Regions from separate parts of the Rhodococcus sp. NPDC078407 genome, predicted to be linked through region 1. Evidence: riboswitches for the same ligand, from Rfam matches in the RefSeq annotation. Region 1 holds a riboswitch; each other region holds the start of a gene.
What was found. A riboswitch is a leader RNA that binds a small molecule or an ion and turns the genes downstream of it on or off. The one in region 1 is predicted to bind S-adenosylmethionine.

Region 2: another riboswitch for S-adenosylmethionine. It lies ahead of ACIGGF_RS16200 (mandelate racemase/muconate lactonizing protein); the one in region 1 lies ahead of ACIGGF_RS15125 (bifunctional o-acetylhomoserine/o-acetylserine sulfhydrylase).
Region 3: another riboswitch for S-adenosylmethionine. It lies ahead of ACIGGF_RS15355 (aminotransferase class V-fold PLP-dependent enzyme); the one in region 1 lies ahead of ACIGGF_RS15125 (bifunctional o-acetylhomoserine/o-acetylserine sulfhydrylase).

What each region holds. Positions count from the first base shown of each region.
Region 1 is NZ_JBITUQ010000013.1:109,241-113,764, reverse strand. Features, by position in the region: gene ACIGGF_RS15135 (ABC transporter substrate-binding protein) at 1-10, shown strand, start outside; gene ACIGGF_RS15130 (MFS transporter) at 24-1,169, opposite strand; SAM riboswitch class IV at 1,520-1,643, shown strand; gene ACIGGF_RS15125 (bifunctional o-acetylhomoserine/o-acetylserine sulfhydrylase) at 1,845-3,194, shown strand; gene ACIGGF_RS15120 (homoserine O-acetyltransferase) at 3,191-4,336, shown strand; gene ACIGGF_RS15115 (DUF3017 domain-containing protein) at 4,375-4,524, opposite strand, start outside.
Region 2 is NZ_JBITUQ010000015.1:59,410-63,933, reverse strand. Features, by position in the region: gene ACIGGF_RS16225 (SEC-C metal-binding domain-containing protein) at 1-298, opposite strand, end outside; gene ACIGGF_RS16220 (hypothetical protein) at 375-743, shown strand; gene ACIGGF_RS16215 (hypothetical protein) at 722-1,195, shown strand; gene ACIGGF_RS16210 (DUF6941 family protein) at 1,192-1,569, shown strand; gene ACIGGF_RS16205 (nucleoside deaminase) at 1,706-2,170, shown strand; gene ACIGGF_RS16200 (mandelate racemase/muconate lactonizing protein) at 2,210-2,638, opposite strand; SAM riboswitch class IV at 2,667-2,785, opposite strand; gene ACIGGF_RS16195 (hypothetical protein) at 3,005-3,520, shown strand; gene ACIGGF_RS16190 (glycerate kinase) at 3,753-4,524, opposite strand, start outside.
Region 3 is NZ_JBITUQ010000014.1:11,510-16,033, forward strand. Features, by position in the region: gene alc (allantoicase) at 1-171, shown strand, start outside; gene ACIGGF_RS15345 (YbaK/EbsC family protein) at 256-729, shown strand; gene ACIGGF_RS15350 (hypothetical protein) at 747-1,250, opposite strand; gene ACIGGF_RS15355 (aminotransferase class V-fold PLP-dependent enzyme) at 1,403-2,734, opposite strand; SAM riboswitch class IV at 2,790-2,905, opposite strand; gene ACIGGF_RS15360 (Pls/PosA family non-ribosomal peptide synthetase) at 3,102-4,524, shown strand, end outside.

The sequences.
Region 1 (4,524 bases):
CACCGGTTAGGAGGGACCGGGCGCTACCGCTCGACGGCCGTGCGCCTGTCCATCCACATGGCGGTGGCCAGCACACCGAGACCGGCCACCGCCAGGCCCGAGCCGACGGCGGCGGGTGCCGTGTAGCCGAAGCCGGCGGCGATCACGGCACCACCGACGGCCGCACCGATGGCGTTGGCCAGGTTGAATGCAGCGTGGTTCAGCGATGCTGCCAGCGTCTGGGCGTCCTCGGCCACGTCCATCAACCGCGTCTGCAAGCCGGGGACCACCGAGGAGCCGGCTGCGCCGATCAGGAAGACCAGGAGCAGTGCAGTGATCGGATTGTGCGCTGCTGCTACGAACATCGCCAAGAACACGGCCGTTGCGGCCAGACCGACGAAGGTGCCCTTGAGCTGGTACCGGTCGGCCAGCCAGCCACCGGCGTAATTGCCGGTGACCATGCCCAGGCCGTAGATCATCAGGGCGACCGGAACGAGTGCACGAGCGAGACCGGCGACGTCGGTCAGCGTCGATGCGATGTAGGTGTACACCGCGAACATGCCACCGAACCCGACGATTCCCACGAACAGCGTCATCCACACCTGGCTGCGGCGCAGTGCACCGAGCTCGGTGATGGGGCTGGTGGTCGGCATTGCATCCAACCGCGGCATCCACACGGCCAGCGCCGCGACGGTGAGAGCACCGATCACAGCCACGAGAGCGAATGCACTGCGCCAACCGAGCGCCTGCCCGATCCAGGTTGCCACCGGTACCCCGACGACGTTGGCGACCGAGAGACCCATCATCACCATCGCGACGGCTTTGGCTCGTTTACCCGGTTCGGCGAGGTGTGCGGCCACCAGTGCGGCCACTCCGAAGTACGCACCGTGCGGTAGGCCCGCGACGAATCGTGAGGCGACGAGCTCGTCGAAACTGGGCGCGAACACTGTTCCGAGGTTGCCCAGGGTGAAGGCCACCATCAGCACCAGCAGCAACATTCGCCGGGGAACGCGCGCAGCCAAAGCAGCAATGGTGGGAGCGCCCACCACGACCCCGAGCGCGTACGCAGAGATCATGTGCCCCGCTGAGGGCTCGGAGATTCCCATCGTGGTGGCGATGTCCGGCAGCAAGCCCATCGACGCGAATTCCGTGGTGCCGATGCCGAATCCGCCGATGGACAGGGCCAGCATCGCGAGTTTGCGGCGAGTCGAGTGGGGTCGATGACTGACGCTCAGGCCACTCGACACCCTGCCGCGCACAGCGCTGACACGAGAAAGAGCGGAATCGGTGACAGTCACAGCGGTACTACCTTCGTTTCGATCGGAGATGTGAGCGACGAGCATCGGCGGCTCGCCGAATCGATTCAGAAGCGCAACCGACAAAGAGCAACGGCCAGTCCATTCATTGTCTTCCCTCTGGGCACCAGTAATCGAGCCACAGTGCGGTGATTGTCCTCACCCGAGCATCTGCTCGAGCACGGCCGGACGCCCTACGAGCCCTTGTTCCTTCGGCACGTACGCACCCGCTAAGATATTCGCCAGGTCATGAGTGCCAGCATCGAGCCCCGGCTTGCTGGCCGGCAACCCTCCAACCGCGGTGGGGTGCCCCGGGTGAACGACCAGGCCGGTTCGGCACGCCGAGTGCCGAATCGACAAGCGCGGGTCCGCAGGAAGCGGACCCACTGAAACTTCGACCTCCCGGGGTCGAGGCCTGTCAGGAGGTTCTCTCATGTGTCGCTGTACCGATACGCCCCGTAGCGCTCGACTTCTCGAGCAACATTCGACATTCGATTCGTCTCGAACAGACTTGTCTCGGACAGTTTTGTCTCAGGCAGCGTCGCCTCAGAAAACGGAGTATCACCAGCCATGACCGATTCGACCCCCGACATCGTCGACGCCACCGGAGCACCCACCGAGGATTCGTTCACCGATCCTTCGGACAATTGGAGCTTCGAAACCAAGCAGGTTCACTCGGGACAGACCCCGGACGGCACCACCAACGCTCGCGCACTGCCGATCTACCAGACCACCTCGTACACGTTCGACAACACCGATCACGCGGCCGCGTTGTTCGGTCTCGCCGAGCCGGGCAATATCTACACCCGCATCATCAACCCCACCCAGGACGTCGTCGAGCAGCGCATCGCTGCACTCGAAGGCGGCGTCGCAGCGCTGTTGCTCGCGTCGGGCCAGGCCGCCGAGACGTTCGCAATTCTCAACCTCGCCGAGGCCGGCGACCACATCGTGTCGAGCCCGCGGCTCTACGGCGGCACGTACAACCTGTTCCACTACACGCTCCCCAAGTTGGGTATCACCGTCTCGTTCGTCGACGATCCCGATGATCTCGAGCAGTGGCGTGCCGCCATCACTCCGTCGACCAAGGCGTTCTACGGCGAGTCGATCTCGAACCCGAAGAACGACATCCTCGACATCCCGGGGATCTCGGCAGTGGCCCACGAGAACGGCATTCCGCTGATCGTGGACAACACCGTGGCGACGCCGTACCTGCTGCAGCCGTTGAAGCACGGGGCCGACATCGTGGTGCATTCCGCGACGAAGTACCTCGGCGGACACGGAACGGCCATCGCGGGCGTCATCGTCGACGGCGGCACTTTCGATTGGACGCAGGGCCGTCACCCCAACTTCACCACCGCCGATCCGAGCTACCACGGCGTCGTGTTCGCCGATCTCGGTGCTCCCGCATTCGCATTGAAGGCACGTGTGCAGTTGTTGCGTGACATCGGCGCGGCGGTCTCGCCGTTCAACGCCTTCCTCATCAGCCAGGGCATCGAGACGTTGAGCCTTCGGATCGAGCGACACGTGGCGAATGCCCAGAAGGTTGCCGAGTTCCTCGCCGGTCGCGACGACATCCTCTCGGTCAACTACGCCGGACTCGAATCGTCGCCGTGGTACCAGCGCGGCCAGGAGTTGTTGCCCAAGGGGCAAGGTGCCATCGTCGCGTTCGAGTTGAAGGGCGGAGTGGACGCGGGCAAGAAGTTCGTCAACGCGCTCACTCTGCACAGCCACGTAGCTAACATCGGAGACGTGCGCTCACTCGTCATCCACCCCGCGTCCACCACCCATTCCCAGCTGACCCCCGAGGAGCAGGCGGCGTCGGGAGTGACGCCTGGTCTGGTTCGCCTGGCCGTGGGGATCGAAGGCATCGACGACATCATCGCCGATCTCGAGGTCGGATTCAGCGCGGCGGCATCTTGAGCCACAGCTGCGACACAGGCGTTCGTCCGGAGGCGGTACTCCCGTCTCCGGACGGGCGGTTGGGCACCATCGACATCGGTGGTCTCGATCTCGAGAACGGTGCGCGAATCCCCCAGGTGACCGTCGCGGTGCAGCGGTGGGGCGAACTCGCTACCGACCGCAGCAACGTCGTACTCGTCGAACATGCCCTGACCGGGGACTCTCACGTGTCCGGCCCGCCGGACGCCGATCACGCCCTGCCGGGATGGTGGAACGGAATGATCGGTCCCGGCTGCCCCATCGACACCGATGAATGGTGCGTCGTGGCAACCAACGTGCTCGGCGGGTGCGGCGGCACCACCGGACCGAGCAGCATTTCGCCCGACGGCACGCCGTATGGCTCGACGTTCCCGGACATCTCCATCCGCGATCAGATCGCGGCGGAGGTGGCAGTCGCCGATGCCCTCGGTATCGAGCGCTTCGCCGCCGTTGTCGGTGGCTCCATGGGCGGCATGCGGACTCTCGAATGGATCGTCAGTCATCCCGATCGAGTGGCAGCGGCTTTGGTTCTGGCCGTCGGAGCCCGGGCCACAGCCGACCAGATCGGAACGCAGACCACACAGATCGCTGCGATCAAGGCGGATCCGGGTTGGCTCGGTGGCAACTACCACGACACCGGAACGTCTCCGACTGCCGGATTGGGTATCGCGCGACGCATCGCGCATCTGACGTACCGCACCGAGAGCGAACTCGACATTCGGTTCGACAACTCCCCACAGCAGGACGAAAATCCGTGGGCCGGCGGGAGATATTCGGTACAGAGCTACCTCGAGCACCAGGCTGCGAAGTTGGTCAACCGATTCGATGCGGCGACGTATGTGCTACTCACCGAGGCAATGAACCGACACGACGTGGGCCGGGGCCGCGGCGGCGTGACCGAAGCTCTTGCGTCGGTGCCGGTTCCGACCATAGTGGGCGGAGTCGATTCGGATCGTCTCTACCCACTGCGGTTGCAGAAAGAGATTGCCCGTGGACTTCCCCACTGCCGCGGACTCGAAGTGATTCAGTCCCGCGACGGCCACGACGGCTTTTTGACCGAAGCCGATTCGGTGGCGAAACTGCTGGCCGAGACCATGGAACTCGCCCGCCTCGGACGGCGCTGACACCGCTGCTGTTCGGGCCGGGCGGTCCAGCCCTGAGGTCAGTCGGTTCCCAGCGGGTCGATCGACAACGACAGGAACACGATCGCTCCGCCGACGAACCCCAACGCGAGCACGTCGAAGCCGCGACTGCGCACGCTCAGGGTTCCGACCCGTGATTCCGGAAGACACAAGCGCAGCACTGCGGCCAG
Region 2 (4,524 bases), on a different contig from region 1:
TGATGGGCGACAGGTCGTCCATCGAGTCGATGATGTCCGACGCCACCTCCCGGTGGTTGAGCCGGTGAGTGAGGGCGCGGCCCTCCAACAGCGTGGCGACTGCGATGTTCCGCATGTCCGGCAGAAAGGCCAGATCGACCGAATCGACAGTGTCGACGAGTTCGTACATATCGCGCCGGCGTCCGAATCCTCGGTCGGACATGGCAATCGCCCAGCCCTCGGTGCTCAGCGGACCGAGCTCCCGCAAGACATCGAGAGCTGCGGTATCGAGCTCGTCGTAAGCATCGTTGTCGTCCATCGCGGCCAGCATAAACGTGACGGTCGGGAAAGGTGGATACCAGCGCGAGCCCCCGCGTCTTCCATAAGATGTGCGTGTGACTCCCCACCGCACAGGTCGCGACCTCGCCGAAGTGGTCCCACTGTTCGGTCGCCGGGGATCTCGTGCCACCACCGCGGACTTGGCCGACGACGTCGAGCCGACAGCCGAGTCTTCGGTCGAACGGTTGATGCCCCACGGCATCGAGCCCGCAACGCCAGACGCCAGCGAAGAGTTGGCAGCGCTGACCGCATCGAAGCCGATTGCGCAGCTTCGCTCGCTCCTCGGCTGGCTCGGTACATCACGACCGATCACCGGCAGGGGGTTCCGCGGCCAGGGTCGGTTCGCGAGCTGGCGAACGCCGTCGGCGTGGAGTTGGATGGGCGTGCATCGAGGTCGAGATCGATGCTCGAGATCCCAGGGTTGATGACACTGTGGGATGCGGCGAAGGCGGCCGGTTTGATCGAGTTGACCTCCACCACAGCCGTTCCCGGTCCGCATTCGCACGGGTTCGCCCACTCACTTGACAGCTCCCTGGCCGCTCACCGAACGGCACTTTCGCACGTCATCGGTCGTCACTTCTTCAGCAAGGATCCCCTCCGTCCGTCCCCGGCCGTCGATGTCGTTGCCGGACAGATCGTTCTCGCCGCGATGACGAGCACCCCGCGGACGCGGCTGCCGGCAGTCGGCCCGGTCGGTGCCGGGGATCTGTACGAACACATCGAGGCGTTGATACTTCGCGGCATGCTGGAGCATTTCATTGCCGACGGGTGGTTGGTCTGCGACGGCAAGTACACAGTGCCGCAACCTTTTCGCCCGGCCGTTCTGGATGCGATGACATCACTTCCCTACTACGAAACGGATGACACCAGCCGATGATCATCACCGGGTTGTTTTTCGCGGAGTACGCACGGGTTAGCGAAGACATGCTCGATGTCCTCGGCGGGGTCTGGGATACCTGCACGGTTCCCCGCGACACCCGCATGCTCGAATGCCGCCTGGTCGCGCTGTTGCAGACGGGACCTGACGACATCGGTAAGGACTTTCCCGCGACACTCGAGGTGCTCGACGCGAACGGCGAACACATCGTGAATCAACGTGGCCTTCAGATCCCCGGTGCCGGCTTCACCGGGGAGAATCGGTTCTGGTTCCTACCGATGCAGATGGTGTTCCGCGACGAAGGACGGCACAACTTCATCCTCAGCGCCGGTGGGGCCACCGCAAGCGTCGGGCTTCGCATCGCCTTCGGCTGACGTCGGGACGCGATGCTCATGGCCGCGCCGACATCCGATCCCGATCGCATTCTCGGTACCGCTTGCTATACGGGACGCCCAGGTCCATTCGAGGACACGAATTGCATACGCTGTTGCCGAACACCGAGGAGAGCATGTGAACAGTCCATTGCGCGGAGACCAGCACTTTCTCGCACTTGCACTCGAACAGGCGAGGATCGGTTGGGAGGAAGGCGCGGTTCCCATTGGCGCGGCACTCGTTCACGATGGCGAAGTTCTTGCGGTCGGTCGGAACCGCCGAGTCCAGATGAACAGCGCAATCCGTCATGGAGAAACCGACTGCATCGAGCGAGCGGGGCGGCTTCCGGCGTCGGTGTACCGAAAGTCGGTGCTCTACACCACGTTGTCTCCATGCTTCATGTGCGCGGGAACCGCTCTGCTGTACGAGATTCCTCGGATCGTCGTCGGTGAGAACCGCTCGTTCGAGACATCGGAGAGCTTGCTACGCGAGCACGGCGTGCAGGTCGACGTCGTCGACAACGTCGAATGCGCGGAACTGATGGAACGCATGCTCGCCGAGCGCCCGAGCTTGTGGCTCGAGGACATCGGGGAGGACGCATAAGCGCTGCCGCCGAACCGGTTCTGTCTGTGCTCGGGTGACTCAGCGAGCCAGCGCCTGCCAGGTCGCCTCGCCCGCGCGGTACCCCGCCTCGAACAGCCATGGCCACTCGGAAAAGTCCTCAGGATCGACCACCACAGTCTCGACACCGCCGTTCCCGCGCCGCTTCGGCATGTTCGCGGGGTGGAATGGGAAGCGATCCTTCAGGTACGCGGGCTCGAGACTCTGTCGGAATATCATCCACGTCTGCGGCGTGAAGCCCACTGCTTCAGCACGTTTCGCAAGGTCGATCCAAGCTTCGGCATTGGCGTACCTTCCTTCGAGCACCAGCCTTCGAGTCTCGAGCATCGGGAACACCCCGAACCATATCGGCGGATAGCTCAGCAGCGTCTGGCACCAGGCACGACGACGCTCCGGCGGAATGGGTTCCCACTTGGCTTGTGCTGCTGCAAGTCCGTCATCTGCAGACATTGTTCACCTCGTCCTGGAGGTGCGACCCTCCATCGACTTGCGCACCCGCGGTCGCGAGATGCGCCGGTTCTTCCCCTGGGGCACCCTGTCGATGGAGACGGGGTTGCCGGACAGCCGGCCAGGTACCTACGGCTATCGCTCTTGAACCTTCCTCGACAATAGCCGAGGGGTACGGCTTGGACAATCCTGTGGATCGACGCAGTAGCTCGATCAATTCCCAACGAGATCAGCAACCTACAGGTGCACCGGCAACACTCCGGCAAAGGTTCTCGACGTACATCGGACATCCGTCATCATTGACGCGTGATCAAACAGGGAACTTGTTTTGCTTTGCTCGGCGCTGTGATCGCGGTCCTGGGTCACGCAGTGACGGGAACTTCGGGGTACTCGGCGTACGTCTCCGGCGAATCGTTCTATGGACCCGACACCACGCTGGGGCCGTGGGTGCGACCCGTCGTCGCCGCGTCGACCGGCGCGGTGATCGGCATGTTCGCAGGGCTGGTGCTGCACCTGTGTGGCTATCGATTCATCGTCGAACCCTCTCGGCGCGTAGGGCTCGTCGTCGTTGCCGGTCTGGTCGGAGTGACTCTGGGGATGACGCCCGTGCTGATTCTGGTCGGCACGAGCTTCTCCGGTTCGAGTTCGGGCGTATCACCCGACTACTTGCTCCCGATCTATGCAGGCACCGCAGTGTTGGCTTACGTGCTCGGAGTCGCCTCGGTCCGGCTGCTGCTCAGGGCAACTCACGATCCGTTGTCGTCTCGAACGACCAAGGTTGTGGCTGCCTTCTTCCGATCGGCGGTGTCCTCGCAACCCTCGCCGGAATGGGGATTGCCTGGATTCTCGGATTTTCCACGACGGTATCGAACTTTGTCGCGGTGATCGTGGCGGTGCTGTGCGTACTCGCGGCAACCTTTGCACTCGCTCGGGCGTGGGCGTTGCGCACGACGGCATAGAAGCTCGAAGATCGACCGCCAAGATCTTTCAGCCTGAAGCGAATTCGGCCCTCCCGCACGACTCCTGCATGCCCGAATGCCGGCACTGTTGCAGAATGGACCTGACGACTTCGGTAAGGACATGCCCGCGATTCCGACGGCGTTCTCGGTGTCCCTCGCTAACGAACGTCATTCGCCAAGCGCCGTCCAGCGTCGACCAGCCACCGTCGTGGATCCGCCATGGCTGCCTCCACACTGCCGGCAAGGTCCGTCAGCGACACTTTCCGCACCTCGACGTCCGTATCCACCGACCCGGCGACAACGGCCACCGGAACCGAAGCGTCCGAGCATATCTGGACCACATGTCCGACGAGTTTGCCCGTCAGCGACGTGCGGTCGAACTTGCCCTCACCCGTCACCACGAGGTCCGCTGCAGGTACAGCAGCCGACAGTCCTGTCAGCTCCGACACCCGTTCCGCCCCGCCGGATACACGAGCCCCCAGCGCGCACAGACCGAATCCGACTCCGCCGGCAGCGCCGGTCCCCGGCATGAACGGGTCGGCCGGCAAGCCGGCCTCGGCGAGCAACTCGGCCCAGCAGTGCAATGCCCCGTCCAGCATCTCGATGTCGGCGGCCGACGCGCCCTTCTGTGGCCCGAAGACGTGCGCGGCACCGTCGGGTCCGAACAACACCGCACGCGTATCGGTCAGCAATTCGATGTCGGACGGCACTCCCGCGAGGCCCGACGCATCCACCGACCGGGCGGCCAGCAGACCGGCGCCGCCCTCCGGAACGTCCAGGCCCGATTCGTCCAGCACCCGAACACCAAGCGCACGAAACACTCCCAGTCCGCCGTCGGTGGAGGCCGAGCCCCCGAGAGCTACCGAGATGCGATCCGAACCGCAGCCTCGAATGACCTCACCGAGTCCGCGCGTCGTCGCAGCCAATGCA
Region 3 (4,524 bases), on a different contig from region 1:
GAGTGGATCGAACTACTACCGCGCACGACGCTGCAGCCCGACACCCGCCATCGCTTCGTACTCGACCACGAGACGCCGGTCTCGGAGGTGCGGATGGACATCTTCCCAGACGGGGGAATGGCGCGATTGAGACTCTTCGGTGATCTGGCGGGAGTGGAGCCTGCGGAATGACCAGATAAGGCGGGAGTGGAGCCTGCGGAATGACCAGATAAGCAAGCATCTGCGTAAATGGGACTGGGGCAATAGGGTTGGTTCATGACTCGGCTACTTCATCCGAATGCAGCCCATGTTGCCGACACCCTGATTTCAAGGGGCCATCACGGGGTGATCGTGAACAGTCCGGAGGGCACCCACACCGCCGCCGATGCCGCAGCGGCACTGGGCGTCGATGTGGGCGCGATCGTGAAGTCCATGGTGTTTCTACTCGACGACGAGCCCGTCCTGCTGTTGGTGTCGGGAGCCCACAATGTCCATCTGACGCACACCGGTGAGCGCCTCGGTGGCACGTTGGCCCGCGCCGATCTCGCTACGGCCAAGCATGCCACCGGGCAACCGATCGGCGGCATCGCTCCGGTGGGCCATCCCACCAATCTCGATACGTTCGTAGATCAAGATCTGGCCGGGTACACCGAGGTGTGGGCTGCCGCGGGCCACATCAACACGATCTTCCGGTCGTCGTACACCGAGCTGCTGCGGATCACCGCCGGCCTGGCGATCGATGTGACCTGACCCCGGCGCGCGAACCCTCAGGATGCGAGCGTGGGAGCTACGCGTGAGGTTCCGAGAGTCTCGTCGACTGCGTCGATGTCGAACCGAGTGCCGCGCGATCCCAACAGCGGAAGAACCCCGGAGCTCAGGAACGTCGACTGCCGATCCGCATCGTCATGGACCTGCAACGTGACGCCGTCGGCCACGTCGGCGGCGGTGACGTCGGAGATCAGACTGGCCAGCCCCGACGGTGTGCCGACGTAGCGAATGCTCGCCGGACTGCTCGGCGCATCCAGCGCGGCGAATTCTCGACGAGCCGTTCGGGCATCTGCGGAGATGTGAATCTCGAGGTCGAGAAATACTGCCGTGCCGTCGGCGGATTCGCCGCGTTCGACGGCCTCGGCTCGCAGCCGCGCGCGTTGCTGCTGCGCTTCCCGCAGGTCGGAAGCCTGAATTCGTACGATTTCCGTGGTCGGTGCGACGGTCAGTTCGGACCAGAGCGCCCCGAATTCGACGGCGACGCGAGTGTGGTTGTGCGACATGAGTGGTCCTAGTTCTGGAAGTCGGAGAACGCATTCGGTCGGAGCGGAGCCGAAATCGAACACGAACCGGACGCAGTGCGGCACAGATCCACGTATCTGTTGCACCAGTGGCGGTTGCCCGTCCACACGACACTCACGGTCATGACGCCATGCTAACTGTCTGCCGGCGTGCATGGTGATCCAACCCCGGCCGCGCCGTCCGCCAGTTCAGGGAAGGGTCGCGGGTCGGGTACCGGGTTCCACCAGCCGACGATCTCTTCGTAATGCCAGTTCGGTCCGGACTCGACCAGGGCGGCCACGGCGCCGACCAGTCGATCCACATCGGCCGAGGAGCTGCCGAGGCCGATGCTGGCTCGAACCGCGCCATCCGCATGGCCCAGCCGCCTCAACAGCGGATGGGCGCAGAACTTTCCGTCCCGGACGCCGATACCGTGCTCGGCGGACAGGTACGCGGCCACCTCACCGGGATCGCGTCCGGCCACGATGAAGGTGACGATGCCGACGCTGTCGGGTGCGTCGGCCCACACCTGAAGCTGTTCGACGCCGTCCAGTGCGGCCAGCCCGTCGCGCAAGCGGGACGACAGATCGCGCTCGTGCGCCTGCAACTCGGCGTCGTCGAAGCGGGCGATGGCCTCGCAGGCGGCAGCGAGAGCGGCAACTCCGAGCACGTTGGGGGTGCCGGCCTCGTGCCGCTGCGGTGCTGGTGCCCAGTCGGTGCGGTCGATGCTCACGCTGCGCACCGCGCCGCCGCCGGCCAGATGCGGTTCGCCGACGTCGAGCCAATCACGCGCCCCCACAAGCACTCCCGCACCGAAGGGGGCGTAGAGCTTGTGTCCGGAGAAGGCGAGGTAGTCCACGCCCAGTGCGGCCATGTCGACGCGGCGATGCGGAACCAGCTGGGCACCGTCCACCGCGATTCGCGCCCCGTACCGATGCGCCAGCGCTGCGAGTTCAGCAATGGGCAGTACCTCACCGGTGACGTTCGAGGCACCTGTGATCGCCAGCAGCGCAGCGGGTTTCGCAGCGAGTTCGGATTCGAGACGAACGATCGTTTCGGCCAGGGTCGACGCAGCCACCACCACTCGTCGATCACGCCACGGGAGCAGATTGGCGTGGTGTTCGATATCGAGTACCACGGTCTCACCAGGCACGCAGGAGGCCAACAGGTTCAGCGAGTCGGTGGTGTTGCGCGTGAACACCACTACCGAATCCTGCTGCGCACCAATGAAACTCGCAACGGTCACCCGAACCTTCTCGTACGCAGCCGTGCACACCCGTGAGGCGTAGCCGGCACCGCGATGCACGCTCGAGTAGAACGGCAGCAGTTCCGCGATCCGGTCGGTCACCGCGACCAGCGCGGGGGCGCTCGCCGCGTAATCGAAGTTAGCGTACGTGCAGGAGCCGCCCTGCACCAGCGGTACCTGCAGATCCGTGCCCGAAACAGGGGCAAAAGGAGCACAGGGTCGGGAAAGTACAGATGTCATGACAGATGAAGCCCTCACGTCCGAGGGACCCGCAACCGAGGCGATTCGATGAACGAGTCCGCGCTTGCCGCACCGGTTCTCCGGCGTCGGCCTGGTCGTCACCCGGAGCACCCCACCGCGGAGGAGGGTTGCCGACCAGCGAGCCGGGGCTTGATGCTGGCACTCGTGACCGTGGCCAAGACATTGGCAAACTCGCTGCGGTTTTGTCAAGCCGGGACTCGAACGGACACAGCAGTAGGATTTCCGCGGTGGGAAGTCGCGCTCGTTCACCTGCTGGCAAACAGAACGTGAGATAACCAACGGCGCTGCTGCTCCCCCAGCACTAGAGAGTCATCTACTAACGAACGAGAAGGACGCCCGGTTGTCTGTGCATCAAGAGAACGATCTGCCGGGTTCGAGCGTGGGCATCGCACCTGCACCGGCAGCGTTCCTTCGCTCGTCGCTCGCCCCTCCCGCTCGGACGCTCATCGACATCATCCGCGACACCGCCCATCGCTTCCCCGATGCCCCCGCCATCGACGACGGTGCCGTGTCGGTCAGCTACTCGGAGTTGCTGGACGACATCGCCGAGGGCGCGCAGTGGCTCGCCAATGCCGGTGTTCGGCGCGGCGACCGCGTCGGAATCCGCATGCCGTCGGGTTCGTTCTCGCTCTATGTCGCCATTCTGTCCATTCTCGAGGTCGGTGCCGCATACGTTCCGGTCGACGCGGACGACCCCGAGGAGCGAGCCGAGTTGGTCTTCGGCGAGGCGAAGGTGACGGCGATCATCACTGCGGGCGGTATCGCCGCCGGTACTGCGCCCAGGCAGGACGCTGCCGGGCGCGATACCGGGCCACCCACCGTGGACGACGACGCCTGGGTCATCTTCACCTCCGGTTCGACGGGCACACCCAAGGGCGTCGCGGTCAGTCATCGCAACGCGGCGGCGTTCGTCGACGCCGAGGCGCGCATGTTCCTGCAGCAGGATCCGTTGGGCCCGGGCGACCGCGTGCTCGCCGGTCTCTCGGTGGCATTCGACGCGTCGTGCGAGGAGATGTGGCTGGCGTGGCGGCACGGTGCGTGTCTGGTGCCCGCGCCGCGTTCGCTGGTGCGGTCCGGCTTCGATCTCGGTCCGTGGCTCGTCTCCCGAGATATCAGCGTCGTGTCGACGGTGCCTACACTGGCGTCGCTGTGGCCTGCCGTGGCGCTGGAAGCGGTGCGGCTGTTGATCTTCGGCGGCGAAGCATGCCCGCCCGAGCTGGCCGAGCGGCTTGCCGTCGAAGGCCGGGAAGTCTGGAACACCTACGGCCCCACCGAGGCGACGGTCGTCGCGTGCGCGTCGATCATGGACGGCAAGGGCCCTGTTCGCATCGGATTACCCCTGGACGGTTGGGATTTGGCGGTGGTCGACGCCTCGGGCACTCCGGTGGGGGTCGGTGAGGTAGGCGAACTCGTCATCGGTGGCGTGGGCCTGGCCCGGTATCTCGATCCGGCCAAGGACGCCGAGAAGTACGCGCCGATGCCCTCTCTCGGATGGGACCGGGCGTATCGCAGCGGTGATCTCGTCAAGCTCGAGCTCGAAGGACTGCTGTTCCAGGGCCGCGCCGACGATCAGGTCAAGCTCGGTGGTCGACGCATCGAGCTCGGCGAGATCGACAATGCGCTGCAAGCACTTCCAGGTGTAGGCGGTGCGGCGGCCGCCATTCGTAAGACCGCTGCCGGAAACTCGGTACTCGTCGGTTATCTCGCCAGCACCGACCCGAACTTCGATCTCGACGCCGCTCGCGAGTTGCTGGCCGAGCAGTTGCCTG